3 regions of the Halanaerobium sehlinense genome follow, and region 3 is predicted to be linked to each of the others. Evidence: riboswitches for the same ligand, from Rfam matches in the RefSeq annotation. Region 3 holds a riboswitch; each other region holds the start of a gene.
The links. Region 3 has a riboswitch for cyclic di-GMP ahead of flgB (flagellar basal body rod protein FlgB). Riboswitches for the same ligand answer to the same signal wherever they lie in the genome.
Positions count from the first base shown of each region.

Region 1: another riboswitch for cyclic di-GMP. It lies ahead of ACZ446_RS06730 (hypothetical protein); the one in region 3 lies ahead of flgB (flagellar basal body rod protein FlgB).
Region 2: another riboswitch for cyclic di-GMP. It lies ahead of ACZ446_RS00390 (methyl-accepting chemotaxis protein); the one in region 3 lies ahead of flgB (flagellar basal body rod protein FlgB).

Region 1 covers NZ_AP042442.1:1,398,278-1,408,419, reverse strand. Annotated here, with positions in the region: gene mgtE (magnesium transporter) at 1-63, opposite strand, end outside; gene ACZ446_RS06745 (AAA family ATPase) at 137-3,004, opposite strand; gene ACZ446_RS06740 (metallophosphoesterase family protein) at 3,005-4,324, opposite strand; gene ACZ446_RS06735 (hypothetical protein) at 4,339-4,809, opposite strand; cyclic di-GMP riboswitch class I at 4,967-5,041, shown strand; gene ACZ446_RS06730 (hypothetical protein) at 5,084-5,335, shown strand; gene ACZ446_RS06725 (DUF4870 domain-containing protein) at 5,418-5,774, opposite strand; gene ACZ446_RS06720 (pyruvate carboxylase) at 6,034-9,465, opposite strand; gene ACZ446_RS06715 (hypothetical protein) at 9,686-10,142, opposite strand, start outside.
Region 2 covers NZ_AP042442.1:73,110-83,251, reverse strand. Annotated here, with positions in the region: gene ACZ446_RS00395 (PAS domain S-box protein) at 1-1,949, opposite strand, end outside; gene ACZ446_RS00390 (methyl-accepting chemotaxis protein) at 2,178-4,142, opposite strand; cyclic di-GMP riboswitch class I at 4,371-4,456, opposite strand; gene ACZ446_RS00385 (sensor domain-containing diguanylate cyclase) at 4,550-5,722, opposite strand; gene ACZ446_RS00380 (PAS domain S-box protein) at 5,939-7,972, opposite strand; gene ACZ446_RS00375 (methyl-accepting chemotaxis protein) at 8,168-10,111, opposite strand; gene ACZ446_RS00370 (HD domain-containing phosphohydrolase) at 10,101-10,142, opposite strand, start outside.
Region 3 covers NZ_AP042442.1:2,269,920-2,280,061, reverse strand. Annotated here, with positions in the region: gene ACZ446_RS11120 (methyl-accepting chemotaxis protein) at 1-1,403, shown strand, start outside; gene ACZ446_RS11115 (chemotaxis protein CheW) at 1,416-1,907, shown strand; gene ACZ446_RS11110 (chemotaxis protein CheW) at 1,939-2,448, shown strand; gene ACZ446_RS11105 (chemotaxis protein CheC) at 2,460-3,062, shown strand; gene ACZ446_RS11100 (chemotaxis protein CheD) at 3,055-3,555, shown strand; gene ACZ446_RS11095 (response regulator) at 3,648-4,001, shown strand; cyclic di-GMP riboswitch class I at 4,015-4,104, shown strand; gene flgB (flagellar basal body rod protein FlgB) at 4,240-4,647, shown strand; gene flgC (flagellar basal body rod protein FlgC) at 4,644-5,084, shown strand; gene fliE (flagellar hook-basal body complex protein FliE) at 5,106-5,405, shown strand; gene fliF (flagellar basal-body MS-ring/collar protein FliF) at 5,478-7,022, shown strand; gene fliG (flagellar motor switch protein FliG) at 7,052-8,056, shown strand; gene ACZ446_RS11065 (FliH/SctL family protein) at 8,049-8,831, shown strand; gene fliI (flagellar protein export ATPase FliI) at 8,824-10,131, shown strand; gene fliJ (flagellar export protein FliJ) at 10,142-10,142, shown strand, end outside.

The DNA.
Region 1 (10,142 bases), 870 kb from region 3:
ATTCTTTGACTGATTTAAATAATTATTAATTTCTTCTTTGATGTTTTCAATTTTTTTCTCCATCTGATCACCTCTTTCTAACAAAATTAGTGTTAGTTCTGCAGAATTTATTAATTATATTGTCATATAATTAGAATTAAAGACTTAAATGAGAAATTAATTCCTGACTGTCACTTAATTCAAAGTTTCCAGAATCTAGTTTCCAGTATTGAGCTGAATCTGATATTTCACTGATATACTTAATTAAATGAGGATGACAGCTTAAAACAAAAATTTGATTTGTCTTAGCTAAATTAGAAATTATTTCAGCCGTATTATATAAGTGTTTACTGTCAAAATTAACTAAGGAATCATCCAATATAATTGGTAAATGAGGTTTTATTTCCTTAATTCTGCTAATTCTAACTGCTAAAAATAGCTGTTCTAAACTACCCCGGCTTAACTGTTCTACGCTGTTAAATTTTTTACCGTTTTCAGTAACTGCCTGAAATTCTGATTCTTCTAGATCAGAACCAGTTTCTAATTTTTTATAGTAATTATCAGTAATTTCAGCTAAAATATTTGCAGCGGGTTTTAATAATTTTTCTTCTGCTTTTTCTACCATTCGCTTTCTTAATTTCTTTAAAATAAAATAAACACTTTTATTTACAGCATATCTCTGAGCTTTTTTTTCTAAATTATTCTGGGCCTGATTAAGCTTCAATTGCGCGTTTTCGATCTTTGTTGAGCTGGAAAGTGCCTCTATTTTATTTTTCAAAGTAGTTATTTTTTCTTCTAAACTCTCTTTTTTCTTTTTTAATAACTGAAGCTCTTTTTCACGTGATTTCTTTTCTGCTTCGACTGCATCAGCTGAGGAAAAATCATGATATAAGTTTAGAAAAAGTTGATAATATGTTTCATCAGAATCTTTTTCATTTAGAATTTTTTTTGTTTTATCTGAGGCTAAAAGAATATGTTCTATTTGAGACTTTTGCTTATCATAATCTTTTTTTATTTTTTGGTAATCAGCTGCCGATTCTGCTTTTTGGCGGTAAAGCTCCAGGCGCAATTCCAGCTTTTTTTCGCTTTCTAAATCACCTAAAAAATCTAAAATCTCACTTTGTAAAAGCTCAAATTCTTTTTCTTTTTCCAAATATTCTTCAGCAGATTGTTTTATTTTAGACAATTGATTCAGATCTTTAAACAAAAATTGAGACTTAGAAATTAAATCAACAGTTTCAGTTTCTGCAGCAGCACTAAGGTCAAGTTGATCATTGAAGTAATCAGCTGCCTCTTTAATTAAATCATATATTTCTCTTAATTCAAACAGTATTTCATCTTTAAGTTTAAATTTCTCCTCTTCTTCTATTTTTAGCTTTTTATATCTTCTTTTTTTATCCTTAATTTCTAAAAAATATGATCTTAAATAATTTAAATTTTCATCAGCTTCAACATTTTTTATTCCTAATAAATTAGCATAATTAATTAAATTATTTTGGACTTTTTTTAGTTCCTTAGTTTTTTCTGTAAGCTGCTTTCGATACGAATTCAATTTATTCTTCTTCTGGGTGAGCTCTATTTCTAATTTATCAGCTTTTTCTTTTTCCAATTTAGAACTTTTATAATAAGAACTATAATAAATGAAAACAAAGCCGGCAATTAATAGAGAAAAATATTTAATTTGGCTGTAACTTATAATAAAAGAAGAGCTCAAAACCAGAATTGATAAAGCTAAACCATAATAAGTATTTTTTAAAATTGAAGCAGGACTTTTATAGTCATAGTCATTTATATTAGCTTTAATATTTTTTACTTCAGCATCTAATTTATCAATTTCTCCTTTTATATTATTTACTGCTGTCTTTAAACTTTCATTTCTGCTTAAATTATCATTAAACTTTTCTGTTTCAATTAAATCCAAATTTATTTTATCAAGCTTTATTAAGGGCTGCTGCCAGCTGTAATTTAGATTTTCTAGTTCTAGAGTTAAAGTCTGATATTCATTACTAATTTTGTTCTTTTGTTTTTTTAAATTTTTTATTTTTTCATTAATCAGGTCAATTTTTTGCTGCTGATTATTTATTTTGGAGCTATTATTTTTTATAAATTCTAGAAAATCATCTAATTTATTAGCTTTTATTGACTTATATAAATCATTTTTATTAGATTTCATTTTGTTTTTTATTGAAACAAGTTTTTGCTGATAACTTTCAATTTGCTCAAGTTCCAGATATTCTTCATTTTCCTTAACTGATGACTGCTCTATTTCAACCTGTAAATTCTCTATTTTTGTAAGAGTAGGATAATTATTTTTGAGCAGATCAAGCAGGAAAATTTGATTTTCACTTTCAGTTATTTCTTTATCTACTGTTTCCAGTTTATCTTTTGAAACTTTCAATTCTTCTTTTTTTTGATTAAACTCTTTAATCTCTAATAATGCCTGATCTCTTAATGACTCAGCTTCCTCAATTTCTTTAAAATAGGGCTTAAATGAAGCAACTGAAGGATCACCAAGAGTACCTCCTATATTTTTAGCATAATTATAATATTTATCTGCCAACTCTGGAACTTTAACTAATTCTGACAGACCAGCACCAAGAAGAATTGAGTATAAGCGTTTTTCTCTCTTTTTACCTTTTGCAATTTTAGATAACTGCTGCAGTTCGTCAAGGGTAATAGTAAAAAGTTGTTGGTAGCTCAGCTGGTCTAAGTAATTAAAAAGTTCTGGAGCTTTGACTTTATTTTGTTTTTCATCTAAAATCTTAGGGGCAGCATAACCCTCTAAATACAAGCTGTAATTTCTATAATCTCTCTCAATTTCAGCCTCAATATAATATTGATTGCTGGCTGGAGGAATTGACTTATTCTGTGGCAGACCAAATGGTAGATGGCGCAAAAGTTTTAAAAAGCTGCTCTTGCCGGCTCTATTATGACCACCAATTACAACCAGGTTATTAGAAATATCCTCTAAATTTTGGTTATTAAATATTCCAAAATCACGAATATAAATATTTTTATAAAACATTTAATCTCCGCCTTCTATTAATTCAGATATAATTATCTTTTCTGCTTCTTCTAAAATATCTGCCCGTATTTTTTGATCCGCAAAAAATTTATGATTTTCCCTATCTTCGGGATTCTGATCTCCCTGCCAGATCTGACCCCACTCAGCAGCTAATTCCCTTTTTAATTCTGGATCGGTTAAAATATCATTTATTAACTGGTCAATATTTTGGTAAAGTTCACTGCTTTTTTTAAGCTCTTCTAAATTCTTTATAGGAGCTGTAGTTCTAAAAACTAAAGAATGCAGCCAGAGATTTGGACTTTCTCCTCTAAATCTGCTTCTGATATCTTTTAAAAGTGTTTCTTCAAGCTCATCTCGATTAGCATCTAGATGTCGATGAATTCCAGTTCTACCCTTAATATATAATCGAACTATCACAGCCTTAGTCTTAAAAGTTTGAGACTCGTTTTTCAGTCTAAGATTTTCGATAGATTTGTCCAATCTGATCTTTAAAAGCTGCAGCAGCTGACTAATATTATCAAGTTCTTCATATTTTTCTAAATCAATTTCGATTTTTTTGAAAACAACAGGAGCCAGTGGAATAAACTTTTCTTTAACTTTTAAATTAGAATCAACTTCTATTAAAAGAGCTCCTTTATTACCTTCTTCACTAATATCATGAGCCTGCAGAGTACCAGAAAAATTTATTGATGGTTTATGATTGAGCTTTTGATATTGATGAATATGTCCCAAAGCCCAATAATGTATTTCATTTTTAGTCAACAGCTCACTTTTAGTTACAGGTACATAACGGTTATTATCCTTATTTAAAGCAGTATGCAGGAGAGCAATATTAAAGACTGAATTGTCCGGTGCTGTATAATAATTATACATTGTTCTATTCTCGAATTTTTGTCTGTAAGACTGCCCTAAAATTCTGGCTGCTAACTTTCCGTTCTTTAAAAATTCATAGCTTTCCACATTATCACTTGAAAAATATTTAACATTTTCAGGCAGCTCAAAAACTTCATTTTCTATCCCTGCTGGATCATGGTTGCCAGAAATAACAAATATTTTAATGTCATTTTTATTTAAGATTTCAGCCTGCTCTAAAAAGAAATGACTGGATTTAATTGATCTGGCTTCTCTGTCATAAAGATCTCCTGCAATTAAGATAAAATCAACATTTTCTGTCACTGCCAGTTCAACTAAATTTTGAAAAGCCTGCTCAGTTGCATCAAATAAAACTTTATCCACCTGAGTTTCAGAGGGAATATTGCAGCTTAATTTTTTGCCTAAGTGTATATCTGCTGTATGAATAAATTTAATATTTTTTGCCATTACTGCCTCCAAATTTAACTGTAGTCTCTTTCAGTTCTATTTTCCCATTTTACAAAAAACCAGGAAAAAACAAAGATTTCTACTGTATATTTAACTAATGCAATTCCATGTTCAACTAAGGTAGTATTGGTGTAAATTAAGCCTTCAATTGAACCCGGTATGGGAGCAGCTGCTCCTATAAAGGAAAAACCCCAGATTATAAAAAATAATTTTTGCCAGGCATAATCACTTTTAATAATATTGTCATAAAAGGGATATAAAATAAAGGCAAAAATAGCACCTCTAAAAATTTGAAAAACTGATGCTATCCTAAAAAGTTCAGGTTCTGATGCTTTAAAATCGTAATAAGCATCAATATTAGTAAATGAGACAACATAATTTTCAAAGTTTTTAAAAATAACCCCTATGAAAATATAAATTAAAACATGGACAAGAATGAAACGAATCGTAAAATAAACAAATCTTTTAGATGGTTTATGCATCATTATCCCCTTTTTTATTTTAGTATTTATTTAAAAGCAGATCTAGCCTCTTAATAATATTTCTATATTAAGTAATCAAATCCTGTAAAATATTTTATAATTTAGAATTAAAATTATTGACTAATATTAATCTTAGTAATATAATTATATATATGAAGGAGCATCCAAAAAGCAAAACATTTGCAAAAATGTCTCGCAAAGCTATGGACCCTTTTAGGGCCGCCAGGCTGCCAGATCTTCTCCTTAATTTTATGGTCTATAAAAAGGAGGTTATCTTATGAAAAGCTGGAATCGTTTACTGGCAGTTTTTTTGGTTTTGGTTCTTGTATTTAGTTTAACTCTCTCTGTACTGGCAATAATAGATCCGATCGATGACCCAGAAGACCCTGAAGAACCAGATCCACCTACAAAAGAAAAGGGTAATAATGGTGTTGGTAATGGACTTGATCCACAGCCACCTGGAGATCCAAAGGAAAATGATACAGATGAAAGTGATTTACCCCCTGGACAGCTGAAAAAAATTAAATAAAATTTAAGCAGCCTGTAGAGATTTAATTTCTACAGGCTTTTTTTATTACTAATTTTTTATTTGAAATTATAATTTTAGTTAGCTAATTTTTTTCTTTAAAACTTTCACCAAAAGTTAATTCCTCTGCTAAATCACCTATAAAAGGCAGCTTAAATACTTCACCATTGTAGGCTTTATACATCAGTAAAAACCAGAGAATAGTTCCAACAAAAGTTATTAAAGAAGAAATCATAACCCCAATTACCGGAATTACTAAAATTAAAGAAGAAGCTATAAACAAGGAAAAAAAGGTGATTAATGACTGCATCGCATGGAAACGAACATGATTGTTTTTCTTTTCAATAAATAGAAAAATCAAACCCGTAACCCAGATACCTGCATAGGCTAAAATTGACTCGATATTTTCATCAAGACCGAGACTGGTTTTTTTGTGATACATAAATTTGAGATAATTATCTGATTAGATAATATCTCTTCCCCCTTTCTTTCTCAGCTTTAGTTTATAAATTTTAATTAAGTTCTTCTAATCTTATTTTAACATAATCAAGCAAATTTAAAAAGCAGTAAATATTTTAAATAAGAAAGCCCGCCTGTTCTCTTTAAATTTGAGAATTCAGACGGGTAATTAAGTCAAAAAGTTTAGTTAACTTTTATAGCTAAACTTTAAGCTGATTATTATATATATTCTAAGTCTATATTTATTCTAACTCTAAGATTAATTCTCCTGATTCAAGCTGCTGACCTGCCTGAGCATGGATAGCTGCAACTGTACCAGCTGCAGGAGCAGTTATATTTGTTTCCATCTTCATAGCTTCCATAATCACTAAGCTCTGATTTTCTTCAACTTCTTCCCCTTCTTCAACTAAAATTTCAACAATATTACCGGGAAGACTGGCTCCAATTTCCATTTCATTATTAGGATCAGCCATCTGCTTAACCGCAGAATCAGCTTTGGCAGTGCTTGCTTCATCATAGATTTTTATCTCTCTTCTAAAACCATTTACCTCAAAAGCAAGTCTGCGGAAACCCTGGTCGTCAACTTTACCAATCTCTAATAATTTGACAACTAAAGTTTTACCTTCTTCAACTTTGATTTCACTTGTTTCACCTTCACGTAGCGCATGGAAGTATACATCACTACCCATATGACTGAGGTCACCATATTCTTCAAGGTAATCTAAATATTCTTTATAGACCTTTGGATAAAGTGCATATGCTAAAAGGTCCTTTTGAGTTGGTTCAAAATCATATTCTGATTTTAGTTCAGCTGCAGCTGCCTCAAAATCATAATCCTCAAGTAAAGTTCCAGCCCTAACTGTAATCGGTTCTTCCCCTTTAAGAACGATCTCCTGTATATCTTCCGGGAAACCTCCAGGAGGCTGACCAAGCATACCTTTAAAGTAAGCCTCAACTGAATCCGGGAAAGCCATATTTTTGGCCTTTTCGCAGATATTATCTGGTGTCAGATCATTTTTAACCATAAAGATTGCTAAATCTCCTACCATTTTAGAAGAAGGAGTAACCTTTGGTATATCACCCAACATAAAGTTAACCTTACGGTACATTTCCTTAAATTCTTTGAAACGGTGACCTAAACCAACACTCTCTACCTGTGGTTTTAAATTAGAATACTGACCTCCAGGGATTTCATATTTATAAATTTCGGCTGTACCTGACTTTAACTCAGATTCAAACTGGGAATAAACGGGTCTAACAGCACCCCAGTAATTTGAGATTTTCTGAATATCTTCAATATTCATTTCTGGGTCACGATAAGTATTAGTTAGAGCTGCTACAATTGAGTTAAGTGGTGGCTGACTTGTCAATCCTGCCATTGTATTAAAGGCGGTATCCACAATATCAACTCCTGCTTCAGCAGCCATTAAAAGGGTAGCTCCACCATTACCACTTGTATCATGAGTATGCAGGTGAATTGGAATAGAAATTTCAGCTTTTAAAGCTTTAATTAATTCATAGGCAGCATATGGTTTTAAAAGTCCAGCCATATCTTTAATTCCAAGAATATGTGCTCCCATTTCCTCTATTCCCTTAGCTAAATCTACATAGTAATCCAGATCATATTTAGCTCTTTTATCATCCAAAATGTCACCTGTATAACACATTGAAACTTCAGCAATTTTACCCTGTTTAACGACTTCATCTATAGAAACTTCCATTGCTGGCAGCCAGTTTAGAGAATCAAAAATCCGAAAGACATCTATACCAGCATCAGCAGCTTCTGCTACCAGATTACGAATTACATTATCCGGATAGTTCTTATATCCTACACCATTTGAACCTCTTAAAAGCATCTGGAATAAAATATTAGGTATTCTTTCTCGTAGACGTTCAATTCTTTCCCAGGGAGATTCTTTTAAGAATCGATAAGAAACATCAAAGGTTGCTCCTCCCCACATTTCAAGTGAGAATAGGTCCTTGGCTAAATGAGAAGTCGCTTCTGCAATCTTTTCCATATCTACAGTTCTCATTCTGGTTGCCATCAGTGACTGATGGGCATCTCTATAAGTTGTATCAGTTAAAAGAATTTCTTCCTTATTTTTAATCCAGTCTACAACTGCTTCCGGACCGCCCTGATCTAAGATCTGTTTTGTACCTTCCAAACCATTAATTTTTTCAAATTCAGGCACCTTGGGCACATCAAATTCTGGTTTTTTACCTCTTGTTTCATTAACAATTTTTTCACCAAGATAACTTAAAATCTTCTGTTCCTGATCAGATCCAGGTCTAACATCAAGCAGTTCAGGATTGTTGGAAATAAAACCGGTATCACAGGTTCCTTTTTGAAATTCTTCATGGTTTAAAACATTTATTAAAAATGAAGCATTAGTTTTAACACCGCGAACTTTCATTTCTTCAACTGAGCGCATTGCCTTTCTGATTGCATCTGAAAAAGTTCGGGACCAGGATATTGTTTTAACCAGCAGACTATCATAGTAGGGGTTAATTACAGCACCTGTATAGCCATTACCTCCATCAAGTCTAATTCCATAACCTGAACCTGTTCGATAATGGTCCAAACGCCCTGTATCAGGAATGAAATTATTTGCCGGGTCTTCAGTTGTCACCCGACACTGAATTGAATAACCATTAACCTTAATTGATTCCTGGTTAGGAATATTAATTTCTTCAGAATCAAGTCTGTACCCCTCAGCAATCAAAACCTGACTCTGGACAATATCAATTCCAGTAATCATTTCACTGACAGTATGTTCCACCTGAATTCTTGGGTTAACCTCTATAAAATAATGATTGTCATATTTATCAACTAAAAATTCTACTGTACCAGCATTTTTATAACCTGCACCTTCACATAATTTTAAGGCATCTTTAAGAATTGCCTGTCTTTTTTCATCACTTAAAGCAACTGCAGGAGTAAATTCTACAAGTTTTTGATGACGCCTCTGAATTGAACAGTCTCTTTCAAATAAGTGGACAAGATTCCCATGCTCATCCCCAAGTATTTGAACCTCGATATGTTTTGGATTTTCAAGATATCTTTCGACAAAAATATCATCAATTCCAAAGGCCTTACGGGCTTCTTCCTTGGCATCCCTGAACTGGGAAATTAATTCATCATCAGAACGGACTATCCTCATTCCACGACCACCACCACCGGCAGCAGCTTTGAGCATTAAAGGATACCCATGTTTTTCAGCAAATTTTTTGATTTCTGCTTCTTTTTTAATCGGTTTTTCTAAGCCGGGAATAGTCGGCACTCCAAACTCCTGTGCCAAAATTTTAGATTTAATCTTGTCACCTAACTTCTCCATTACTTCTGCATCAGGTCCTATAAACTTAATCCCAGCATTTTCACACTGTCTTACAAACTCGGGATTTTCAGATAAAAATCCATAACCAGGATGAATTGCATCAACATCCTTTTTAATTGCTAAATCAATAATTTCATCAATAGCCAGATAAGCCTCAATAGGCCCCTTATTATTTCCTATTTGATAAGCTTCATCTGCTTTGGTTCTAAAGAGGGCGGTTCTATCCTCCTCAGAATAGATTGCTACAGTTCTAATGCCCAACTCCTTACAGGCTCTAATTACTCGAATTGCTATTTCTCCACGATTGGCCACTAAAACTCTTTTAAATTTTTTCGACATTCTCTAATCTCCCTTCTTTAATTCTTTAATAATAGAAAGTATTTATATTTAATAAAATTCTACCCAGATAAATAAGGTAGAAATTATTAATAAAGTATTTTCAGTTAGAGAATTTTCTCCTAAAAACTGATAAAAGTTAGTAATTTAATTATATTCATTTAAAGTATACCATAATTTTTAGTCAATATCTAATTAAAGCTTATATTATTAATTTTTTGAATTATCTTTTATTTTGCCTAAAGTAAATTAAAAGTACTCCTGAACCAATTAAAATAATTGGAATTAAATAATTTAAATAACTTAAGTTCTGCATAAATTGACTGTTATCTAAGAAAATTACAAAAAGACCAAAAATAATTAGTGATCCTCCCGGATAAAGCGGCCAGTCCCAGTTTTCAAAGGCACTGCTGTGAATTAAAATGACTAAAAATGAGATTCCAAGGAGAATAAAAAAGACTCCACTACCAAGATTATTAATAAAATCAATTCTCTGCAGATCGGAAGCTAAGGCAATAGAAGTTAAAATTGAGGCTGGAATTAAAAACCCAATATTTCTGTAATTTTTCCTTCCTCCTAATAGAATATAACTGATTAAAAATCCGGCACTTAATAAATAAAGAAAAATATTATCACTAACTAAATCAAATGTATTAAGCAGCATAAAAAGTCCAATCGTT
Region 2 (10,142 bases), 650 kb from region 3:
GCTTGGATAGAAACTTCAATTTTTTGTTTATTATCTTTCTCTCTTATAGTTCTGGAAATGACCTTTTCTCCATTACTTAACCTGTTTATATAGTTTTTAGTCTCTAGTATTTTTGTTTCTGGAACAATCTTCTTAATATTATTGCCTATTAGATCTTTTTTGCTATATTCGAACATCTCAATGAAATAATCATTTACCCTAAGAATATTAAAGTTTGCATCCAAAATTACTATTCCTTCATTTGACTGCTTAAATAAATCTTCAAAATATTCTTTTTTACCTAGTAAATATTTTTTATTTCCAGAAGTGTTTATTTCATTTTCTAAAACTTCTTTTCTTAGTTTATCAACTTTATTATCTTTTATTATCTTAACAAAAGCCTCGACTACCCGTGGGGAAAATTGACTTCCTTTATTTTGATGCAGCTCAAGCAACGCTTCTTCTATGCTTAGAGGTTTTCGATATGCCCTTTTAGATAGCATTGCATCCCAGGCATCAGCTACAGCTAAGATTTGAGATATTATGGGAATTTCTTCTCCTGAAATCCCTTCTGGATAGCCACTTCCATCCCATTTTTCATGATGGTATAAAATGTATTCTGAAATGGGAGTTAAGGACCCTGAATCAGATAAAGCTTCACTACCCCAAACTGGATGTTTTTTTATTAATTTATACTCGCTATCAGTTAATTTACCATTTTTATTTATGATATCCAAAGGCACTAATAACTTACCAATATCATGGACAAGACCTGCCCAATAAGTGTTTTTAACTGTCTTTTTGGGGAGATCCATCTCTTTGGCAATTGCCGAAGCTATTTCTGCTACATTTTCTGAATGTCCCTTTGTATATAGATCATACATCTCCATGATTTTAATGATAGAAGTTATTAATTCCCTGGTGAAATTGGTCTGTAAATTATCAAATCTTTTGAATGCAAAAAACGCAGAAGCCAGTGTGGAAAAAGACTCTATAATCTTACGAGTGATATCACTGAATTCACCACTGCTATTTTTTTTAATATCAAGAGCTAACCTACCAACTACCTGGCTGTCAACAGTAATATTTATATAAAGCGAATCTTTAATTGGTTTTAAAGCTTTTTTTAAGATCTCTCGTTGAGGTTTTTCCATCTTATTTAAATTCAGAAAATAATCTTTAGTATTATAGATTTTCTTACCCTTATAATTATAAAGTAAATCTTTTTCTATTTCTAACTCTTTTAACAATTCAATGTCATGACCTACAGCATCTGTAAACTTATATTTATCATTTTCATTTATAATAACCATTTTACCATAGTCTGCTTCAGGTGCAATTTCAATAGCATGTTCTAACAGGTCAGAAAAGAATTCTTCCTCACTAATATAAGTTTTATTTTCAATATTTGATACAAGTTGAACCATATTTACAAATCTTTGATTAAGTAAGTTTATTTCTTCAAATGACTGTTCCAGCTCCTCATTCATTGCCATAACTTCCTCATTAAATACAGAAAGCTGTTCGTTTGATGAAGCAAGCTCCTCTTTTTGATCTCTTAGCTCTATTTCCTTTTCTTTTCTATCTGTAATATCAATAACAAAACCCTCGATTTTAGTATCACCACTGTTGTTAACAGAAACTACTTTTGCATTCATGCTTACCCATAATTTTTTACCATCAATTTTATAAGCCTGGTACTCAAAATTTTTGATTTCATTGTCTTTTTTTAATTTCTCTAAAAGTTTCTGCCTTTTTTTCGAATCAACATAAAAATCTTTGCTAAGATATTTGTATTCTTTTAAAATTTGCTCAACATCTTTAGCTCCCAGCATTTCTGCCATGCTGGAGTTAATATACTCAATTTTATCATTGAAGGTAGTTCTAAAAATTCCTATAGGAGCCTTATCAAGAAAATCAAAATATTCTTCTGACATATTCTTATATATACTACTGTCATTATCACTCACTGATTAACACTCCCTTTTTAATCTTTCTTTTCTTATTTTTGTTTTACATTCTAATAAAAAACTATTTAAGGCAACAACTTTACTATTAACTAATTCTTTATATCCATTAAAAATCATTTATTGCTTTAATTTATTAAATTAAGTTAGCTGACTATATTTTTAGAGACCATACCTTATTAAAAAGGTTTGGTCTCTAAAATGTATTAATAAAGTTTATATAGCTAAGACTTACAAGTTAAATTTATTGATCACTTCTGTTAAATCAACAGCCATTTTTGTTAAGTCTTCTGAGGCATTCACAATTTCTTCAGTAGAAGCACTCTGTTCCTCACTGGCAGCTGCTACCTCTTCTGCATTACTGGCTGCTTCTTCACTAACCGAAGCTATTTCTCTAATTGTTGCTTCAACATCTTTACCATTTGAACTTACTCTTTCTGAGCGATCATTAATATTTTCAATTAAATCTCTTAATCTTACAGCTGCTGAATTAATTTCTTCAAAAGACTTACCAGTATTTCTAATCGCATAAACACTGCCATTTACTACTTCTTCGGTAGCATCCATCCGATTAACTGCAGCTCCAACTCCATTTTGAATCTCTTTTACCAGGCCGCCAATCTGGTTTGTAGCATCTTCTGATTCTTCTGCTAACTGTCTTATCTCGTCAGCAACAACAGAAAACCCTCTTCCAGCTTCTCCTGCTCTGGCAGCTTCTATAGCAGCATTCAAAGCTAAAAGATTAGTTTGAGCAGCGATATTGTTAATTAACTCCACAATTTCTCCAATTTCATTTGATAAATCTCCCAAATTATTTATTGTTCCTGCTACCTCTTTAGTATTACCCCTAACATTTTCTATCTGTTCAACAGAGTTTTCTATTGAATCATTACCGTCTGCAATATTATTCATAACCTTATCTGCCTGGTCTTCCATATCTCTTGACATCAGAGTTACATTTTGAATCTGATCTATCAGTTCATCAATTTTGCTTGTTGTCTCTTCGACCTGAGCTGACTGTTCTTCTGCTCCAGATGCAACCTGCTGAATAGACTGACCAACCTGGGTTGCTGCAGTTGCTACTTCTTCACCTGAGGCTGAAAGTTCTTCACTTGAAGCTGAAAGATTCTCAGCAATTTCTGTAACTTTAGTAATTATCTCATTTAAATTTTCTTTCATTTTATTCAAGGAAGAAGCTAAAGTTCCTATTTCATCATCTCTATCTATTTTAACATCATCAAGTGCCAAATTACCTTTTGAAATTTCATTAGCCATAGAGACTGCTTTTAAAATTGGATTGGCAATATATCTGGCTATAAAATAAGTTGTAATCATACCTATGATTACAGCAATAACAGCAATCAAAATACTCATGTTCCTGGAAGTAACCAATTCTGCTAAAACATCACTCTCATCTGCTGTCATAGCTACAACCCAACCTCCAATCCCAACTGGAGCATAAGCCAATTCTTTTTCCACTCCAGTATATGTATATTCTCCAGTTCCAGACCCACCTTCTATCATTCTATCTGTTAAGTTTTGAAGTTCGGTCTGACCTGTTAAAACATCTGTATTACCTATATACTGTTCATCTGGATGAGCTATTGTTCTTTTTTCTTGATCAATGATCCATCCATAACCAAAACCATCAATCTCCATATTTTTAATTAAAGTCTGTAAATACTCACTTTTTACTGTAGCTCCCATTACTCCAAGCAGATTATTATTATCAATTATTGGGGCCGCAATAACAATAACTTTTTCACCAGAAATTCTACTTGTCATAGGAATAGAGATAGCTGTCTCCTTGGTTAATAATACTTCTTGAAAGTATAAGCGATCACTAATGTCAATACTACCCCCATTCAAGATATTTCCAGCACCATTAGTATCAACAATTAAAATAGATTCTATATTTGGGTTGTTAATCTGCGATAAGAATTCAGACTGCTCTAGCCAGTTCATAGATTTAATTTTTTCTGTATTTGAAAAGTCTTCTACTTGAGTTTCTAAGCCAGAAAGCCATTCGAAAATAATCTGTGCATTCTGTTCCGCACTGTTCAATGAGCTGTTAGCTGTCGAACTTTGGATAAGATCACTAATAAAATAGTTAAATGCAATAGAGGTACCAGCCATCAAAACCAAGATCATAACTGCAATGATAAGAACCATTTTCCCTTTTAAGCTTTTAAACATTTTACTCTCCCCTTGTCATGTTTTAATTAATTAATTAATAAAACACTTGAGACAAAGCTAAAAGTCTAATCATCTTTTCCAAGTAAAAAGTTTTAAAGTCAAGAAATTGTTAGGCCGCCTTATTAACAATCTTTATTAATAAAAGTAATAATTTTCCTTTATTAATAAAAAAATAAATACTTCTCGCTTAATTGCGTAGTATTTATTCAGTACTGTAACATTTTTATCACAGGCAACCTGGCAGTCATAGACTTAATTTCCTTAGACCCATAGCTTTGCGTCATCATTTTTCAATGATTTTGCCAAATATTTAATAAAATTAATTATATGTTAATTATATAACATACTTTTACAAAATAAAACACTAATTTTGAGACAAAATTTAACTTTTTTCGACAATCAACTATTTATAAATTATTTTTCTTCAATAATTTATCTTCATACATATTCTTATCAGCTTTATTAAATATTTCCTTAATATCTTGTTTAGAATTGCTTTTAACTGCTAAACCAATCCCAAAAGAAAGTTTATTCCCCTCAACATCAATCTTCTTGCTTTCTTCCCTAATTCTTTTTACAATTTTCTCAGCATTTTTTTTAGAAGTTTGGGGAAGAATAATTGCAAACTCATCACCGCCAAATCTAGCTAAAACATCTCCTTCTCTCAAGCTTGACCTAAGCACCTCTGCTGCTTTTTTTATTAATTTATCTCCAGCTAAATGACCGTAAACATCATTGATCATCTTCAGACCATTTACATCAATAACTAACATGCTTAATGGCAGCTCATCTTTATTATTAAGCCTCTTTAACTCCTGATCAAAATAAGCTCTATTGTATAGTCCGGTTAGCTGATCATTATAACTTAAGTACTCAAGCTTCTTTTCTTTAATTCGTAGCTTTGTTAAATCTACCTGCATCGATAAAATACCAGTTCCTCTATCAGGCAGTTTAATCTTAGTTTCCTTAAAATGAGTATAATAATGCTCTCCATTTTTATTAATATTATCAAGATTAAACTCTAAGTCCTCTCCTCCTAAAATGGTATCGATATGTTTTTTGGCCTGTTCAATTCGCTCTTCAGTAACTAACTTATTAAAAATATTATCTCCTACTAATTCATCTTTACTGAAACCAGTCATTTCACATAATTCCTCGTTAACTTCCAGAATATTACCTTCTGAATCTTCAACCAGCATCCCAATTGGAGCACTATTGAAGATTTTTTTATATTGTTTTTCCTTGGTTTTTAAAGCCAATTCAGCATTTTTTCTTTCAGTAATATTTTCATGCATAATTAATACTCCCGCAGCAAAGGGCGTTACTATCAGTTTAAACCAGGCATCCTCTTTAAGTAAACCATCCGGATATTCTAGCTCAAACTTATTTTCCCTATTTTCAATAACAGCTTTAATCCCGGATTTAATATCTGAAATTATTTCTGCAGAGACATTTTTGATTTTTTTAATAAGTTTTATATAGTTTAAGCCTACACTATTGTTCTTTATATTCTTTTCGATTTTTGAAACATATTTCTTCCAATCATCATTTATAAAAATTATTTCTAGATCTTTATTCAAAATCACACTCTTATATGCTAGAGAATTAAGAAAACACGGTGTGTCACAAAGCACTTTAATCACCTTCTAAAAATTTTATGAAATAATAATCTAAAGTTTATTATATCACTCAGCTTAATAAGGGTAAAGTTTAAAAAGGGGGGAAGCATTTTAATTTAATCAAATAAATTTCGAATTAAATTAATTTTCCAGTCATCGACATTTACTATAATGAAACTACTTTCTGCCCTTGTTTAGATACATATTCTGATCTGCTTTGTTAAAAATTTTATCTAAACTGCTGCTTTCGTCTATCATAACTTCAAACCCAAATGAAATTGATAAAGGTTTTTCTAAGTCTCTATCTTTATTAAATTGATTAATATTTTTCTGTAGTCTCTGGCAAAAACTTTTTGCTTCTTGATAATTGGTCATGGGTAAAATCATAGCAAATTCATCGCCGCCTATGCGGGCAATTATATCTTCTGTTCTGGCAGTTTTTTTCAATACTTCTGCTGTATTAATTAGATATTCATCACCCTTTTTATGCCCATAATTATCATTTATTTTTTTGAGTCCATCCAAATCTCCAATCACAATTGTTAGTGGATGCTGACGGGAAGAACTTAATCTTTTTAATTCATTTTCAAAATATCTTCTGTTGTATAAACCGGTCATTTCATCATGAAAAGAAAGATATTCTATCTGCTTTTCCTTCTTTTTCCTCTCAGTTATGTCTCTATACAATCCATATATTCCAATCTGACCATTTTCTAATTTAATTGGAAAGCCCTGCAGATGAATATTAATCCTATCACCATTTTTTGTTTTTCTTATACTTTCGGCCTCAACTTTTTTTCCTTTTTTAACATCCTCAGTATATTTTTTGCCCGATTTTGATAACTCTTCCGGTAGGATAAAGTCATCAACATTCTTGTTTAAAAGCTCTGACTGTTTAAATCCAAATAAAGATTCAAATTTTTTGTTAACCTTAATTACCCGATGACTTTTATTTAAAAGAACTATTGCCTCTGTTGAATTATTAAAGAGCTGTTCAAAGTATGCTTTTTGTTCTTTAAGTTTTTCTTCTTGAATCTTTCTTTCAGTTATATCAATACCTGTTGCTACAATATATTTTATCTTATTCTCACTATTTAAAATAATATTATTGGACCATAGAATCAATTTTTCTTCTCCATCTTTTGTCAGCCAGTAATTTTCATGTTCATTAGGATAGTCTTCATTTTTTAGTAGTTTAAATTTTTTTATAATTTCCTGCTTTTCTTTTTCTTTTATAAATAAATCCAAAACTTCCTTGCCTTTAACCTCTTCTTCTTTATAGCCTGTAAGTTTTTCGCAAGCTTTATTAAAAAGAATTATTTTTCCTTTAGAATCTATTAATATAACAAGACTACTTTGAACCTCTAAAATTGTTGAAAGAAAATCTTTCTGTTCTTTTATCTTTCCCTGGGCATATATTCTATCCAGTGAGGCTGTAACATGAGATATTAAAATTTCTGCCAGTTCTAAATCTTTTTCACTAAAGGCATTTTTTTCAGAAGCTGCTGCCTGAAAAACACCATAGCTGCCAATAGGAATGCTTATCCCTGATTTAAAAATATTTTTTATAGAGACAGCTTCAAAGCTATTATGAATATCATCAACAATAATACTTTTTCCTTCATTATAAGTTTTAGCAGCTATGCTCTTTTCCGAAATTGATATTTTATCCTGTTTAAAATCACTTGAAGAAGCTAATGGTATAAATTCTCCCTCTTTTGCCAGTATAACATTACAGAGATTAAATTCTAAGAGGCTTTCAGCTGCTTTTACAGTCATTTTACATATTTCTTTTTCTTTTATTAAATCCTTAAATTCTACAGCTATCTTATGCAACTCTTTAACCACATATTCTTTTTCTTTTTGATCTGTAATATCTTCAGCTGAGCAGACGACATAATCCACCTGCCCATTTTTATTTAATTTAGGATTTTTAGTTATTGCAAGTAATCTTTTCTCACCCTGATGATTCTTTAACCATTCTTCTGTTTTAATCTTTTTCTTTTTATTAAAGACTTTTTTATTGCTCAAACTACATATTTGAACCTCTTTATCAGACATAAAATTTTTTAACTCCTTATTTTCTATATCTGATTTATTGACTCCTAAAAACTCTGCGTGGGCCTGATTTGCTTTTCCATAAGTAAAAGGATCTTTTAGATACCAGACCTGAGTTTCAATTGTATCCAGTATCATATTTATCTCTTTCATATTTGCTCACCTCACATTACAGCTTATCCTGAAATAATAATAGTTATTAATAATTATATTCTATACAACTATCTAAATCCCTTTATAAATCATTGATTACCAGTATCATAGGATAGAAAAACCGTCCCGAGAAAAAGGGACGGTAAAATAAGTAATATTTACTTTAATAAGTTAGCAAGGTGAAAGTTAGCTACTTTATAATTCAAACTTGTCCAGATCAGATTCAAGATTTTCAGCTATTTTAGCCAACCTATCTGCACTGCTTGATATTTCTTCAGTAGCTGCGAGTTGTTCTTCCCCATTAGCTGCAACCTGCTGACTGCTGGCAGCAAATTCTTCACTTACAGATGCGACTTCGCTCATTGAATTTTCAAGATAATCACTGTTGTTTGCCATTTTTTGAGAATTATTTTTTAACTTTTTAACTATTTTTCTAAATTGGTCTGATGCTGCTTCAATTTGATCAAAAACTTCTTCAGTACTATTAATTGCATCAACACTTTCTTCTACAGTTTCAGCGTTTTCTTCCATTCTATCAACAGCTTTCTCCACCTCAGACTGAATTTCATTAATGATTTTTGTTATTTTCTCGGTAGCTTTAGATGATTCTTCAGCTAACTCTCTAATTTCATCTGCTACAACTGAAAAACCTCTGCCTGCTTCTCCAGCCCGAGCGGCCTCAATAGCTGCATTAAGTGCTAGTAAATTAGTTTGTTCTGAGATGTTACTAATAAATTCAACAATTTTGCCAATCTGTTTTGATAATTTGTCTAAAGCAGAAATTGTATTTGCCACCTCTTCAGAATCATTCTTTACCTCATTGACTTTGGAAATTGTCAGATCAACTTTTCTATTTCCCTGATCTATATTTCTAACCACTCGTTTTGAAGCCTGATCCATCTCTAGAGAAGCACTCTCTACATTTTCTATTTGATCATCCAGTTCTCCCATATTATGATTCATCTCTGTAATTTGAGCAGTCTGTTCTTCAGCTCCGGAGGCCAAATTTTGAACTGATGAACCCACCTCTTCTGCAGAACGGCTGAGCTGGCTTCCCGCGGCAGAAAGTTCTTGACTAGAAGAAGCTATATCCTGTGCCATTTTATCAATTTTTATCATAGTTGACCTCAGATTCTCCTGCATAAGATTAAGAGCCCTACTTAAATCTCCAATTTCATCTGCAGATTTAACTTCCAGCTGTTCAATATTTAATTTACCTGCTGCGATTTCTTCAGCAAAGTTAACTGCATTCAAAATCGGTTTGGTTATGTAACCAGCAGCAAAAAAGGTGATGATTAAGGCTACCAGCAGTGAGATAATAATTACTGTTGAGCTTGCTACCAACTGATCTATAAGTCCTGTAAAGACTTGATCCCGCGGTAGCTGAACTACAACTCCCCAACCTGTTCTTGCAAGCGGTGTATAGGATGCAAATTTTTCTTCTCCCTGATATGTATATTCTCCACTCCCCTGATTTCCTTCTGCAACCTCAGACACTACCAAAATGTCAGTTAAATTTTCTCTGTTCTCTACCAACTGACTGTCGGGATGGCCAATTATCTTGCCCTGATTATCCACGACAAAGGCAAAACTATTTTCACCTAAATTGGAATCACTCGAGATGCGGCTTAAAACACTTAAATTAATTTGAGCATATATCATACCACGAGTTTTACCATCACTTTCAACTGGTACTCGATAGATAAATTCTGCTTCACCACGATCATTAATAAAAATATCTGAGTATCCTTTCTCCTGTACCAATAAATTTATTTTATCATCTACCTTCATGTTTTTACTAAAAACTTCCTGATTGCTGCTGTCATAAACAGCTATTCCATCAATATAACTGTTATACTCAACAGTTTTTAAAAGTAGGTCCTCCATTTCTTCTATCTCTAAAGTGTTTACTATGTCAGTCCTGGCTGCTATATCAACAGGTTCTTCTACATAATCAAGAATCCTCTCTATTTCACTTTTAAAACCGAGTGCAAGTTCCAGATTACTTTCAAAAGCTGCCTCAGTCTGATTTTCAACATTATTGCTAAGTGTAACATAAGTGTAGATCCCAAGTGGGATAAGCATTAAAACAAAAACAACGACCATTAATTTAAACTTAAAACTTTTTTTAAAAAACATCAAATTCCCCCGTTTTTATCTGATTTCTAAT
Region 3 (10,142 bases):
AATTTGCTTCAACGTTAAATATTAATGGCAGCGGTAATGGTTTTATTATTAATCAGGATAATTACCTTCTCGCATATGAAGATGAAAAATACATAGGTAACCAGCAGCTCTTAGCTGATGGTGGAGCAGAGATGGAACAGCTTTTTAATAATATGCAGAACGACTTAAGTCAGATAGAATTTTATAATTTGATGGGAATTGACAGTGGGGTAGCTTACGCTCCTTTAAATAATGCTGACTGGTCAATTGGGATTAAAGCCAATAACAAAAATGTTTTGAGCCCGTTAATCAGGCTTCGCTATATTAGTTTAATTATTGGAATAATTGCAGTTTTAATTGGTACAGCAGTTGCTTATTACCTTGCAGGATATATTTCTAAACCAATTATAGAGCTTCGAAACACCGTCAATGTAATTGCTGATGGAGACCTAACTGAAAAAGCTGAAGTTGAAAACAATGATGAAATTGGAGAACTTGCAGCTGACTTTAATAGAATGGTAGATAATATTAAAAAGCTGATTGACAATATCAGCAGTTCTGCAGTTAAAACTGAGAAAACAGGGACTGATTTAAAAGCGACTGCAGCTGAAACTAGTTCTGCAGTTGATAACGTAGCAGCTTCCATCGAAGAATTTTCTGCTTCCATCGAAGAAGTAGCTGCCTCAGCTCAGGAATTTTCCTCGACAAGCTCGAGTATTAATGATAATGTTCAGGGGATAACTGAACACACTGATGAGGTAAATGAACTCGCCAAAAATGGTCTTTTGGAGATGCAGAAGACAGAAGAAGAAATGGAAAAAGTTCTTGATGTTTCAGCGGAATCAATTGATAAAATCAATAATCTAAATACTTCTGCTGGTAAAATAAATGGAATTGTCAATATGATTTCTGCTATAGCTGAACAGACTAATTTGCTTGCTTTAAATGCTGCAATAGAGGCAGCAAGAGCTGGAGATGCAGGCAGAGGTTTTGCTGTTGTTGCTGACGAGATTCGAGATCTAGCCGAAGAAACAAAAGGTTCAACTGATGACATAAAAAGTCTTGTAAATAACCTTCAGCAGGAAATTGGAGATGCTGTTAAAGTAATTAACAATACGAACTCTCAAATTAAGGCTGGAGCAGATTCTGTAGCAAGTACTGGAAAGTCATTTAACCATATTACAGACAAAATAAAAGATGTGGTAACTCAGGTTAAAGATACTGCTGAAGCTGTTGATGAACTCAACCGTGGCAGTAAAGATATTTCAAGAGTGACTGAAGAGCAGGCTGTAAATAGTGATCAGATTTCAGAATCAGTACAGAAACAATCAGAAGCAGTTGACAATCTCAATCACGCAGTTGGAAGTCTGACCGAAATGACAGTAGAGTTAAAAGAGTTGGTTAATGAATTTAAAATTTCTTAAAGAGGTGAAAAAATGTCCTTAAATAAAGAAAAATCTATTTCAATGGCTGCTCAGGACAGCAAGTCTGATTTAAATCAGTATGTAGTATTTAATATTGATGCAGAACAGTATGGAATAAAGATAGATAAGACAAGAGAAATTATTAAAGAGACTAAGATAACAGAAGTACCAAATACAGCTGATTATGTTGTTGGAGTTATTAATTTAAGAGGTATAATTGTGCCGGTAATCGAACTCAGCCGGAGATTTGGGATTGAAGACCATATTGATAAGCATCTTTTTGCAGACTCTGAGCAGAGGATAATAACTGTAGAAAGCGAAGAACAGCTTCTGGGTATTCAGGTTGATCATATAGAAGGTATCGCCTGGGTTGAAGAAGAAAAAATAGCTCCACCACCAGAACTTGAAAAGGGGATTAGAGAAGATTATTTAAGAGGTGTTTGGGCTCGTGATAACAAGCCTTTATTAATTCTTCTTGATTTAGAAAAAACACTTTTTGCTTAAAAGATCATAAAAAATTTGGAGGTGAATTATATTGCAGTTGAACAATAATACCAAAAAAGAAGAACAGGAAAAATATATCATATTTACTCTTGCTGGCAAGCAATTTGGGGTTAATATCAAACAAACCAGAGAAATTTTATCAAGTAAAGAGCTAACTTTAGTTCCAGAAAGCCCTGAATATATTGCTGGACTTATAGATTTGCGTGGTATGGTGGTTCCTGTTATAGATTTAGAGCTTAGATTAAATATAAAAAAAGAGGAAAGTTCTCAAAGTGATACCAATCGGATAATCATCATTGTAGAATTAGAAAATCTAACAGCAGGAATGATGGTTGAAGAAGTAAAACAGATCAAAGAGCTGAATGGGGAAGAAATTGCAAATTTGCCTTCACTTGCGCAAAAGATTGATCGTAAATACATAGCAGGTGTTGGTAGAACTGAAGGTGAAGAATTGCTGATGATTCTTGATTTGGAAAGTGTCTTAACTAAAGAAGAAATGGACCAAATTCAGAAATTAGAAGATAATGTTGTTAACTCATAAAGGGGCAGGTTATGAATTTAGATAAAGCAAAAAAAGATATCTTAAAAGAAATAGCAAATATAGGTGCTGGTAATGCAGCAACGGCTTTTTCGACAATGGTTGACAAAAAAATCGATATAACAGTTCCGAGAATTGAACTAATGCCGATAACAGATCTTCCAGAAATCACAGGAGATCAGGAGGATTATATTTCCTGTACACTGATCAATTTTGATGGAGAAATTTCTGGGAAAATACTTTTGGTGCTTGAGATGCAGATTGTGGAAAAGATCCTTCACCTTATGTTTGGCGAGGGAGAATTACCATCAGCTGAAATACAGAGTTCTGCTTTAAGAGAACTGGGAAATATTTTAAGTGGAGCTTACTTAAAGGCAATAAATATTTTTAGTGACTTAAATTTGAGCCAGGGCTTACCAGCTGTAGCCTATGATATGGCGGGAGCTGTGCTTAGTAGTTCAGTCATAGATTACAACCAGAGTGATGATGAGATAATCTTGCTGGAAACTGAATTTATTATTTCGGAAGAAAAATTGGAATTATATTATTTTTTCATACCAGAAGAAGAGTCAATTGATATTCTTTTCCAGCATTTGATGGGTGATAGCCTTGATTAGTACTGAGCAAAAAGTTGAAAAAAAAACAATAGTCAAAATGGCTGACTGGGCAGTAGATCAGGAAGATGCCCAGCTTGTTATTTTAGGTCTTGGTTCCTGCATAGGAGTAGCTCTTTATGATGACTACACTAAAATAGGTGGGCTTGCTCATGTTATGCTGCCAAAAAGTAAGGGGAGCAACAAAACGGAAGCCAAATATGCTGATACTGCTGTTCCATTTTTATTAGAAAAAATGATTAAAAAAGGGGCTAAAAGAAGAAGGTTAAAAGCAAAAATTGTTGGGGGAGCAGGGATGTTTAAGACAGAAGGGGGCCAGTCTGTGATGCAGATAGGCCAGAAAAATATTAAAGCGGTAAAAGAAGTGCTTAAAAATGAAAATATAAGAATTATTGGTTCAGACCTGGCAAAGGATTATGGACGTTCAATGTATTTTCATCTCAATGATGGCAAAGTTAGAGTAACCGCCTTTAATAAAGAAAATATCATAATTTAACACTTAATTAATAATTTTTTCTTGTAAATAAAAAATATATCTGTTATTATTAACAATAGCAGTATAAAGAACTAGTAGGAGGTAAACCTTATATGAATTCAGTTTTAATAGTAGATGATGCTGCTTTTATGCGTTTAAATCTAAAAAATATTCTTAAGGACGATTTTGAAATTGCTGGTGAAGCAGAAAATGGCAAAGAAGCTGTCGAGCTTTATCAGGAATTAAAGCCTGATATTGTAACTATGGATATTACAATGCCGGTTATGGATGGTTTAGAGGCAATAAAAGCAATTCAGGATATTGATCCATCAGCAAAGATAGTTGTTTGCAGTGCAATGGGCCAGCAGAAAATTGTTATTCAGGCAATTGAAATGGGAGCCAAAGATTTTATTGTAAAACCATTTAAAAAAGATAGAGTAATGGAATCTTTAGAAAAATTACTTTAATTAAAATCTTTCAAATAAATATTGGCAAAACTGTCGAAAGGCAGTGACGCAAAGTTCTGGGTCTAAAAACAATAATTATTGTTATGACTGCCAGGCTGCATAATAATTAGAATGAAAAATTACTTTATCATAGTTATAGTTATCTTATTACTATGACTTTAAAGTTTGTTTTAATTAAATTATCTGTGGCCTTTAGAAAAAACTAAAGGCCGATTTTATGTATATTTTGATTTAGGGGGTGGGGAAAATTAATAACTATTTATCAATCATTACAGGTGCTCTCGATGGATCCGTTAAACGTGGAGAATTGATTTCTAATAATATTGCTAATATCGGCACACCTAATTATAAACGGCAGGATATAAACTTTAAGTCGATGTTGGCTGAAAAAATAGACAGTGAAAATTCAAAAAAACTTTCAATTGAAACTACTAATGAAAAACATATTCCTTTTCGAAGAGATTACACTTCCCAGATCACGACTTCCAAAAATAACCGCAGTTTCCGAAATGATCAAAACAATGTAGATATTGACCACGAAATGGCAGAAATGGCTAAAAACAGTATATATTATAATGTAATGACCCGGCGTGCGGCAGGTCATTTTTCGACTTTAAATCAGGTAATAAATCAGGGAGGTAAATAAAAGTGTTTAAAGGAATTGATATTAGTGCTTCTGGATTAACAGCTCAGAGATTGAGAATGGATCTTATTTCCAGTAATATCGCTAATGCAGAAACCACTCGTGATGGAGATGGCAATACTTATAGAAGAAAAGTTGCAGTATTTAGAGAAAAAATCAATAGTGAATTCAGCAGACTAAATTCTGCTGAGGGCAGCAACAGCGGTTCTCAAGCAGGTGTTGAAATAAGTTCGATCGAGGAAGATCCTTCCCCTTTTAGGGTAGAGTATAGACCTGATCATCCTGATGCTGATGAAAATGGATATTTAGAGCTGCCGAATGTCAGTGTGATGACTGAAATGGTAAATATGATTGATGCCAGTCGGAGTTATGAAGCTAATGTTCAGGCGATTTCAAATTATAAAAGCATGGCAAATAGTGCCTTAAATATTAGCACTTAAGGTTAAGAAGAGGTGAAAACAGTGAACAATATTATTAATCCAATTCAGATTGCAAATAATTTTAAACTCGAGCAAAGTAAAGAGGCTCAGGCACCAGAAAACAAAAATTTTTCCGATTTTTTTCAAGAAAAGCTAACAGAAGTTAATTATTTGCAAAAAGATTCACAAAGGATAACAGCTGATTTTGCTGCTGGTAAAACTGATAATATTCATCAGGTAATGATCGCAGCTGAAAAAGCAAAAATAGCAGTTAATTTAACTACTACAGTTCAATCTAAAGCTGTTGATGCATATAAAGAAATCATGCGTCTCCAGGTTTAATTTTTGACTTTGTAATAATGTTTTTTTAAATGATTTTTTATAGTTATTAATAATTCAGAAAGAGGTTTTATGATGGAAGAGATGTTTGCAAAATATAAGGAAGAACTCAGCACCTTATGGAAAAAATTAAATAAGAGCATTCAAATTTTAATTATAGTGCTGACGGTTTTAATGTCCTTAGCTTTTGCTTACTTAATTTTTAGAGGTAGTGCTGTTAATTACCAGCCACTTTATGCTGATTTAAGCACCACCGATTCGGCAGCAATTGTGGAAAGGCTGGATGAAAACAGCATCGACTATAAATTAGGGGGTCAGGGTAATACAATCTTAGTTCCTGAAGAAGATATTTATCGACTTCGACTGGATTTAGCTTCTGCCGGTTTACCTGATCAGGGAGTAGTAGGATTTGAAATCTTTGATCAAAGTGAATTTGGGACAACCGAGTTTGAAAGGAAAGTAAATTACTACCGTGCTCTTGGGGGAGAACTGGGACGTTCTGTTCAGTCAATTTCGGGTATTAGTTATTCCAGAGTTCAGATAACCCCACCTCAGGAAAGTCTTTTTTTAGATGAGGAAAAATCTGCTACTGCTTCTGTTTTAGTAGAACTAGAACCTGGTTTTAGAATGACCCAGAAGCAAATCGAAGCAGTTCGCAATTTAGTTGCCAGTGGGGTGCAGGACTTACCTTTAGAAGAGGTTACGATAGTTGATACTAATGGGAATTTGCTTTCAAATAATGATTATTTAGGTAGAGAGGGTGTTGATCCTCAGAATTTTGTACTTAGGAAAGAATTTGAAGCTTCTTTAAAAAATGACCTAAACTCACTTTTGACCAGAGTTTTAGGTCCAAACAATTTTGCGGTGGAGGTTTATGCTGATTTAAATTTCGACCAGAGGCAGGCTGAAAGTAAAACATATACGCCAGTAGTGGATGAAAATGGAATTGTTAGAAGTGAAGAAGTTTCAACTAGTAGTCAGCAGGGAGCTCAGGGTGCTCAAGGAGTGCCGGGAACTGATGCAAACATCCCTCAGTATCAGGCAGGGGATGATGCTGGAGCTGCAAGTTATGAGAGTGAAGACCGAATAACAAATTATGAAATAAATGAAAGAATTGAACAGCATGTTTATGCACCAGGAGATGTTAAAAAGCTGTCAGTCTCAGTAATGGTTGACCAAACAGTAGATGAGGAAAGGCTCGATCAAATAAGATCAGCGGTAGCTGCTGCTATTGGTTATGACCAGGACCGGGGAGATGTTTTAAATATTGCTGCAGTTAACTTTGATAACTCACTACAGCAAGAAGCAGAAGCCGCAAGAGCAAATCAGGCAGCAGCAGAAAGGCGAAGAATGTATATCTATGGTGCTTTGATCGCACTTGTCTTATTAATAAGTGCAGGTCTAATTATTTATCTGGTCAGAAGAAATGGTATGCAGACTCAACCAGGAGCTAATTTAGACATGTCAGTTGAAGATGATGAAGATGAATTAGAATCATTATTTAAACCAGACCGTGAACAGAAAAAAGATGCTCATATGAAACGAGAGTTAGAACAAATGATTCATTCAGACCCAGAAAATGCAGCCAAACTAATTCGTAGCTGGCTTTTAGACGAATAATAAATGTTAAAAATTGAAAGGGAATTATTATGAGAGATGAACTTACAGGTAAAGAGAAAGCAGCAATACTTTTAATATCACTGGGACCAGAAATTTCTTCTGATATCTTTAAACACTTAGACGATGAAGAAGTAGAAAAATTGACTTTAGAAATTGCTAATCAAAATAAAATTGATCCCGGTTTGAAGAAGGAAATCCAGCAGGAATTTATTAATTTGCAGCAGGCGAATAACTATATTAATTCCGGTGGTATAAATTATGCCAAAAAAATTCTAGAAAAATCTTTTGGTCCTGATAAAACCAGAAGAATTATTAATCGTTTGACTGCAACTCTACAGGTAAGACCATTTGATTCTATTCGCAAATCTGATCCTGCTCAGTTATTAAACTTTATTCAGGGTGAACATCCACAGACAATTGCTTTGATTTTAGCCTATATTGATCCAACTCAGGCTTCTCAGGTTATTTCGATGCTGTCTACTGATGTGCAGAGTGAGGTAGCAAAAAGAATTGCTGTGATGGACAGAACTTCTCCGGAAATTATTAAAGAAGTTGAAAATGTCTTAGAGAAGAAACTTTCTGCTGTTGCCAGTAATGAATATGCTCGTGCTGGAGGTATTCAGTCAATTGTTGATGTTTTAAATCAGGTTGATCGAGGAACAGAAAAAAATATTCTTGATAAATTAGAAGAAGACGATCCTGAATTAGTAGAAGAAATTAAGAAGAGAATGTTTGTCTTTGAAGACATTGTACTGCTTACTGATAGAGCTGTTCAGCTTGTGCTGCGTCAGGTTGAAACCCATGACCTTGCTTTGGCTCTGAAAACAGCCAGTGATGAGGTTGAAAATATTATTAAGAGTAATATGTCTCAGCGAGCAGCAGAAATGCTGGAAGAAGATATAGAATTCATGGGACCTGTGCGCATTAGAGAGGTAGAAGATGCCCAGCAGAGAATTGTTAATGTGATTAGAGAACTAGAAGAAAGTGGAGAAATTGTGATTGCAAGAGGTGGGGAGAGTGAAGTAGTTGTCTAAGATTATTAAGGCTTCTCAAATCATAGGTAAATATAAAATTAAAAACCACAAAAAATCTCTTTCTTTTGACCCAAAAGCAGAAGAAAATTCTAATAAAAATAATGAGAAAAATAATAAAGAAAATATTGAACAACAGACGAATGCAAAAAAAGATTTATCTAAACAGAAAAGAAAAGAAGCTGAAGTTGAGGCAGAGAAAATTATAGCTGAAGCAAAATCAAAGGCTGCAGGAATAATTGAAGCTGCTCAAAAAGAAAAAAAAGAAATCGAATTACAAAAAGAGGAAATTTTTTCCAAAATAAAAAAAGAAGCTGAAGCTGAATCACTAAAATCAGCTCAAGATAAAATTGATAGGGTTGTAAACGAATTACTTTCAACTGCCAGTTCTTTTGAAGATGAAATGAAAAAGAAAAGAGTCGAAGCACAAAAAAATATAATAAATTTTTCAGTAAAAATTGCAGAAATAATTATTGATGTTAAGCTGGAGGATGAACCTGAAATTATTAATAATATTGTTTCTGATATGCTCTCCAAAATTGATGAGAGCCACAATAATATAACGGTCAGAATCCATCCAGATTTATTACCTTACCTGGAACAAAACAATCTTTATGCTCGCCTTCAAGAAAAAAATCTAAACTTTAAGGGCGATTATGAACTTGAAAAAGGTGATTGTATTGTAGAAAGCAGTCTTGGTGGAAAAGAAGGAAGTATTTCACATAAAATTGAGCTAATCAGGGAAGAACTTTTAAAAGAGGTTGAGGCCAGTGTTTGATTTAGATATGGATAAACTCGAAGAAAAACTTAATCAGATTGATACAACCAGAAATTTTGGCCATATAAACAGAGTTATTGGACTGGTAATTGAATCTATAGGTCCCCAAGCTTCAATTGGAGAGCTTTGTTTAATCAAAAGCGACCAGGGTGATGTTAAGGCAGAGGTTGTTGGCTTTGATGATAATAAAATTCTGATGATGCCTATTGGTGAGATGGAGGGTATAAAACCCGGAGCAAGAGTTGTTGCTACAGGCGAAAAACTCAAAATAAATGTTGGGGAACATCTGCTTGGGAAAATCATCGATGGAAGCGGAAATATTCTTAATGGCGACTATAAAAATATGGGTACAGCTGTTGAGGTTAACCGCCGACCACCAGATCCACTCAAAAGACGAAGAATTAAACAGCCACTTTCTTTAGGTGTGAGATGTATCGATGGATTTCTAACATGTGGTAAGGGTCAGCGCCTTGGTATATTTGCCGGTAGTGGTGTTGGAAAATCAACCCTGCTTGGAATGGCTGCGCGAAATACAAATGCTGATATTAATGTCATTGCACTTGTTGGAGAGAGAGGTCGTGAGGTCAGGGACTTTATCGAAAAAGATCTTGGTGAAGAAGGATTAAAACGTTCTATTGTTGTTGTTGCGACTTCTGATCAGCCAGCTCTTTTAAGAGTTAAGGCCGCCAGTATAGCAACTGCTATTGCAGAATATTTTCGTGACCAGAGTGAAGATGTACTTTTGATGATGGACTCAGTAACTCGAGTTGCCATGGCCTTAAGAGAGGTTGGCTTAGCTATAGGTGAGCCCCCTGCTACCAGAGGTTATCCACCTTCTGTTTTTGCAGAATTACCAAAACTTCTGGAGAGAACAGGAACTAATGCCTTAGGTTCTATAACAGCACTTTATACAGTTTTAGTTGAAGGTGATGACTTTAATGAACCTGTATCTGATACTGTCCGCGGTATTTTAGATGGTCATATTTCTTTGTCTAGAGAACTGGCTGAGTCCGGCCATTACCCAGCAGTTGATGTTCTAAGCAGTGTCAGCAGAATAATGAATGATCTAGTAGATAAGGATCATCTCAAAGCTGCTGAAAAGGTACAGCAGTGGCTTGCTGCTTATAACCAGTCTGAAGATTTAATTAATATTGGAGCTTATGAACGAGGGTCAAACCCGGAAGTGGATAAAGCGATTGAAAAAATTGGACAAATTAATTCTTTTTTAAGACAGGGTATAGAAGAAAAAGCAAATTATCATGATACTGTTGAACGCTTAAAGCAAATTGCCTCAAACTAGGATGAGATAAA